Spartinivicinus poritis: one gene and its partner. The protein of the gene in region 1 interacts with the protein of each later gene in a pairwise test. Links are inferred from orthologs where the notes say so. Each region holds a gene or a part of one and is shown in the gene's direction. Other genes may lie near its edges.

The links.
Region 2: the proteins of tusA (region 1) and ORQ98_RS00900 interact in binary tests that used the Escherichia coli proteins (3 or more experiments, as listed by UniProt). The link is inferred for Spartinivicinus poritis from one-to-one orthologs.

The regions. Positions count from the first base shown.
Region 1 is NZ_JAPMOU010000026.1:30,702-33,752, reverse strand. What follows is about bases 330-3,051. They hold tusA (sulfurtransferase TusA), read left to right. Parts: upstream 330-1,434; coding sequence 1,435-1,668; downstream 1,669-3,051. Other genes in these bases: ORQ98_RS18305 (DUF3080 family protein), read right to left, coding at 2,694-3,051; ORQ98_RS18310 (hypothetical protein), read right to left, coding at 1,742-2,437; ORQ98_RS18320 (hotdog family protein), read left to right, coding at 435-1,352. Also shown: ORQ98_RS18325 (antibiotic biosynthesis monooxygenase family protein), read right to left, coding at 1-183. UniProt on the Escherichia coli protein: Sulfur carrier protein involved in sulfur trafficking in the cell. Part of a sulfur-relay system required for 2-thiolation during synthesis of 2-thiouridine of the modified wobble base 5-methylaminomethyl-2-thiouridine (mnm(5)s(2)U) in tRNA.
Region 2 is NZ_JAPMOU010000001.1:200,878-204,087, reverse strand. Bases 325-3,205 are described here. They hold ORQ98_RS00900 (IscS subfamily cysteine desulfurase), read left to right. Parts: upstream 325-1,101; coding sequence 1,102-2,310; downstream 2,311-3,205. Other genes in these bases: iscA (iron-sulfur cluster assembly protein IscA), read left to right, coding at 2,925-3,205; iscU (Fe-S cluster assembly scaffold IscU), read left to right, coding at 2,344-2,727; iscR (Fe-S cluster assembly transcriptional regulator IscR), read left to right, coding at 499-999. Outside these bases: cysE (serine O-acetyltransferase), read left to right, coding at 1-140; more of iscA, read left to right, coding at 3,206-3,210. UniProt on the Escherichia coli protein: Master enzyme that delivers sulfur to a number of partners involved in Fe-S cluster assembly, tRNA modification or cofactor biosynthesis. Catalyzes the removal of elemental sulfur from cysteine to produce alanine.

The DNA.
Region 1 (3,051 bases):
AGATTGTACATTGTCCCACTGTGTAATGATAAAACGATGGTTGGGCTGGTGCAGGTTTTTTAAAGCTTCACAGCCTACAAAACCAGGTGCCTGAACCACTTCTTGAAAGGTTTGCTTCACGAAGGTTTCGTAATGACCAACTAAGTCGCTGTCTACCACCCGTTCAATAATGACTTTAATCATGGGTTATTATCTTTGCTGTTTTTTTAGACTATCACAAAACCTCTGTGCTCATGCCTGTTGCAATAGCCTACTTTTGTCGTGTGGATAAATGATATGTGCTGACAATAGCACTTACCGCCAGTGTAGTATTTCATTATGAAAAATGCTTGAAGAATTATTATCAAAGACAGTCAAGAGTTGGTAATCAGTTGGAGGCTGTGCTAATTGTATATATAGATAAGGTATTTTTGTAGTTATTTGAGTTAGTGTTAATGCCGCAGTATTCGCAGTCTATTCATATTGCCTCTTCCTCTTTAGAACCTTTATACCCTTGGACATACGCCAAACTTCACTGGCAACACTGGATACCTGACTCAAAAGAAGCCAATATTCCTGGGATACGGGCTAGTTGGGCAAATGTGCAGCTTGATCAGCAAAACTTGACGGCTTATGCTGACATTTGTGGGGTTAACCTGGTTACTGATGTTGCGTTTTTAGGGGATAGAGGATGGTATAGCCATGAAATTCCTCCTTTATATTGGTTGTCACTAACAGCTCCTATTCAAATGCAATTGTTACAAGGTGATAACTTACCTTTATCTTTATTGACTACCCGGCTAGCGTGGATTCGCGTATTAGCGAAGCAATATCTACATAAACAAACAGCGATTGATTTTAAGTTTTTTTTAACAGCAGTAGAGCCATCTGCGCTAGGTTGTCAGGTGACTTTATTGATAAATGCCATGATTCAACAGGAAATTATTTGGCAAGCTGAAGTAGGGTTTGTAAGCCTAGGGCGACAAAAACTGACTGAAGCGTTTCGTCAGCAGCAGTGCCATCTAAATGCACAGTTGTTGAAAGTTGGCTACTGGTATGTACCTGTGGATATGGGAAGGCAGTTTGCACGTATTTCAGGTGATTACCATCCCCTCTATGTATCTTCACTACTGGCACGGATGATGGGTTATCGACGGGATGTTGTACAGGAGCTATGGTTATTGGCTGCAGCCATTGCCCATTTTCCCTTACCGCCTCAACCTTTTTTGCTGGAAGCTCAATTTGGTGGGCCAGTTTACAATGGTAGTAAAGTTGATTTGTTTGGTCTGCAAAACCCTAAAGGCTATAGCCTACAGCTAACAACGCCTTGCCAACAGGTGCCGGTTGTCAGTGCAAAGGTTGTATCCTATTAGCGCCTGACTATTTCTCGTGTTCCTTAACTAAATTATTGTTACACTATGAGTCTACATTATTGACGTTGAAGACAGAGAGATTATGGCTATTAAAGCAGACTTTCAACTGGACACTTCTGGGCTGTGTTGTCCTGAACCAGTGATGTTACTGCATAATAAAATTCGGGATATTAATGCGGGTGATGTACTGGAAGTCGTGGCAACAGACCCTTCAACTACACGCGACATTCCAAAATTCTGTGCGTTCTTAAATCATGATTTAGTGGCCCAGGATGAGCGGGAACAAAAATATTATTATTATATTAAAAAAGGCTAAATACACTTTATCTTGCCTTTTTTAATCGCTGGGGAATAACGCTTTTTTTGATGATATTAAAAATTTAATACGCTTACGTATCTACCAATAATGAAAAGGCAGCCATGGCTTCTGGGTCATTGGATTTAATTTTGTTGGCAATGCGATGATGAAAAAAGTACTTAAATCCTGGATGATTTTGCGCTGCAAACAGGCAAGGGTCACCTGGTAAAACGGGCGTTGATTCTACTTTATTATCATCAATTAACATCGCGTGAATGCGACCGTTATGTAACAAACGCCAACTGACGACTTCTACCAGAGAAAAACTGGCAAAATTATTGTAGGTAATAATGGCATGGGTGCCAATATTATCTGGAATTTCATGCACGACATCGTCAGCCTTTTCGAATGAGGCTTCGTAGTATTCAGCAGAGCTTTCCAATTCAACAATTTTATGCAGAGGTGCTTCAAAAAATATTTCGTCAATCCCAGCATCATAATAACCCTCCCAATGGCCGTTAAGGGGGTCATTTAATTCATCACAACTGACAATGTCATTAAGCCAGGGAACCATGGCTACTACTTCGCCATTTGCCCGTAATGCCCAGCAGAGAATTTTCATGCTGAACAGCTTATTAGGATTGGAGTCATTGCTGTAAAGCATTTCGAGACCATCTAATTCAGGTGCAAGGCGAATGACTTTTCGGGAATCCTGATTGGCGACAGGTTGGCGGGTGAAGATATCAATGACATTTTCGCTGGGCTTTTTGGCTTGGAAGGTACGCATAAAAGACCTCATCCTGCTGCAAAGAGTGACTGACTGGCCTAATACTGCTTCCCTGCAGGTTAGCTACAATCTCACTCTGGCTTGCTACTACAGTTTCAGTATAGTTAGTGACTGACTGCCCTAGCAAATCACAGCGAGTTGCGCCACTAGTACTGTAAGCAAAGACAATACCAGTCGACTTGTGGCTAAATGCAAGCCTATCTTCTAATAGTAATAATTACGTTACAGTTTGGATCATTAAAAAGCAATCAAAGTTTCAATCACTTAGCTGAGGCATCAATCGGCATTGCTGTAATAATTGTTCCCAGGCTCTGGCATGGCGTTTTGTTGCTTGCTTAAACAAAATAAGTTGTAACGCAGGTTGATTTGGCTGTCCTATCAGCTCGCGTTTAAATCGCAGCCAAATTGGATGGGCTGATTGGGTCGAAAGCTGTTGCAATAATCGTTGCATGGCTTGTTGCCACTCAACTTGTAACTGGTTTAGGTGAGCCAGGTAAGGCTGAACCTCTCCAATGTAAAATTTTCTGAAAACAGTATTTAAAATTCTTGCTTTGGGTGTTGGCTTGTTTTGAGGGCAAAGTGGTCGTGTTTTTTGCCGTTGTTCCAGCCAGTGG
Region 2 (3,210 bases), on another replicon or contig:
CCGTAAAAGAAAATGGTGCTGTAAGCTCTGTTGCAAGTGATCTTGAAGAAAAATCATCCGAGCCTGCTGTAGGGGTGCATCAGTCCCACCCTCCCCAAGAGGTAAATGAACCTGATAGAGAAAAAGATAATATTACTTAGCCCAATAAGGTATCAGGCTGCAGATATCTTTCAGTGGTTTATCTGAACCAATGCCTTTTGGATTACTGCAGTTGCAACTTCCCTTCATGAATTGGAATACCCAAAGATTTTGGTTGTTTGGTGGCTGATTGAGTTGACTAAGGTGTCCTTGAAAAATACTTGACTAAAATACTGGGATAAATACTTGATCAATTTGGTTGGTTTTAGCATAATCTTTAACTAGAGTTTGCTAATAACTTTTTGAAGTTTAAGTGAAGAAAAATTTTAAAGTTCTTAAAGCTGAAGAGAGCTGCGATTATATACCATAGCTTCTTAAAATTGTAAGCGATAACAGCAATCGACACACAGAGTAATCGACATGCGCTTAACTACCAAAGGCCGTTATGCAGTTACAGCAATGTTAGACCTTGCCCTACATGCTGATAAAGGGCCAGTTGCGCTTGCAGATATATCAGAACGCCAAGGAATTTCTTTGTCTTACTTGGAGCAACTGTTTGCTAAGTTGAGACGTAATGAGCTAGTTACCAGTATTCGAGGCCCTGGTGGTGGCTATCGGTTGAGTCGCTCCTCCCAAGAAATTCATGTAGCACAAGTAATTGATGCAGTTAATGAGTCGGTGGATGCGACCCGCTGTCATGGCAAAACCGGCTGCCAGCAAGGTGATACCTGTTTAACCCACCATTTGTGGTGTGATTTAAGTAAGCAGATACATACATTTTTAAGTGGAATTAGCTTGGCTGATTTAGTGGCCCAGCGAGAAGTACGTGATGTTGCAACTCGCCAAGAAGAGCGGGTCAACAACCAAAAGCAAAGTGAGCAAAAGTTAGTTGAGCGAATTGATGCCTCAACCTTGACCTGACTCGCTGCTAGTTAGAACCGTTTACTAAATGAAAGCAACTGTAGTTGCTTGATAGAGTTGAGATTAAGCCTGGAGCGTAGTAAGCGCTGGAGATAGTAATCAATGAAACTACCGTTATACCTGGACTATTCTTCTACCACTCCGGTTGACCCAAGAGTGGCTGAAAAGATGTCGGAATATCTAACGACACATTTCGGCAATCCTGCCTCAAGGTCTCATGCCTTTGGTTGGAAAGCAGAGGAAGGGGTTGAGAATGCCAGGCGTCAGGTGGCCGACTTGGTAAACTGTGATCCGCGTGAAATTGTTTGGACTTCTGGGGCTACTGAGTCTGATAATTTGGCTATTAAAGGTGCTGCCCATTTTTATCAGAAAAAAGGTAAGCACATAATCACTTCTAAAATTGAGCACAAAGCAGTACTTGATACCTGTCGTCAATTGGAACGCGAAGGCTTTGAAGTTACTTATCTAGAGCCTAATCCCGAAGGAATTATTACCCCGCAAGTCGTTGCAGATACCATTCGTGAAGACACTATTTTAGTGTCCTTAATGCATGCTAATAATGAAATTGGCGTGATCACTGATATTGCTGCAATTGGTGAAATTACTCGTGAGAAAAAAATCATTTTTCATGTCGATGCTGCCCAAAGTGCAGGGAAAATCGATATTGATCTGGCCACTTTGAAAGTAGATCTAATGTCATTCTCTGCTCATAAAGTTTATGGCCCTAAGGGTATTGGAGCCCTTTTTGTTCGACGTAAGCCACGGGTAAGAATAGAAGCTCAAATTCATGGTGGTGGTCATGAGCGTGGAATGCGCTCAGGTACACTGGCAACTCACCAAATTGTTGGGATGGGCGAAGCCTTCCGTATCGCAAAAGAAGAGTTGGCTGCAGAGCAGGAACGTTTACTAGCGTTACGTAATCGCTTTTGGGACCACTTTAAAGATATGGAAGAGGTCTATGTTAATGGCAGCTATACCCAGCGCTTGCCTGGGAACTTGAATGTTAGCTTCAACTTTGTTGAAGGTGAATCTCTCATAATGTCACTTAAAGACTTAGCTGTTTCTTCAGGTTCAGCCTGTACGTCAGCCAGTTTAGAGCCTTCTTATGTGTTAAGGGCTTTAGGTGTTAACGATGAGCTGGCTCATAGCTCACTTCGCTTCACACTTGGACGTTTTACAACTGAAGAAGAAGTTGATTATGCCGCGCAGCAAGTACGAAAAGCCGTGTCTAAGTTAAGAGAGCTTTCACCGTTGTGGGACATGTATAAAGACGGCGTGGATATTTCAAAAGTTGAGTGGGTTGCGCACTAGTAGCATTCAGATATTAAGGGTGAGGAGTTCAAAATGGCTTACAGTGATAAAGTGATAGATCATTATGAAAACCCACGCAATGTGGGCAAACTGGATGCAGAAGATCCTTCTGTTGGTACGGGGATGGTGGGTGCTCCTGCATGCGGTGATGTGATGCGCTTGCAAATCAAGGTAAATGATGAAGGTGTCATTGAAGACGCCAAGTTTAAAACCTATGGTTGTGGCTCAGCGATTGCCTCAAGCTCGCTTGTGACTGAGTGGATGAAAGGTAGAACGATTGATGAGGCAGAGCAAATTAAAAACACCAGTATTGCTGAAGAGTTAGAGTTACCACCAGTGAAAATTCACTGCTCTGTATTAGCAGAAGATGCGATCAAGGCTGCAGTCACGGACTATCGCAACAAGCGTAGCAGTTAAAGTTAAGTACAGATCAATAGCAATTAATTAAAAAAGCCAGGGCTTTAGAAAGAGGGGATCTCTATGGAAGCGCTGGTTTTGACTAAAAGTGAAAATTAGCTGTTGATACTTTTTAACTACAGCATAAGACTCGAAAACAATTGTAGGTTTTTTATTAATTGTTAGCAGCATAGTGACAAAACAAAGGTGTTGAAATTATGGCAATTACCCTCACGGAGTCGGCAGCTAAACACGTGGCCCGTTATTTAAACAGTCGTGCGAAAGGTGTTGGCATCCGGGTTGGTGTAAAAACTACCGGCTGTTCAGGGCTTGCCTATGTTCTTGAGTTTGTTGATGAGCTGGCAGCAGAAGATCAGGTATTTGAAAGTCGGGGGGTGAAGGTTGTCGTTGACCCCAAAAGCCTATTGTATATTGATGGCACTGAACTTGACTTCGTTAAAGAAGGCTTGAATGAAGGGTTTAAGTTTAATAACCCAAATGTCG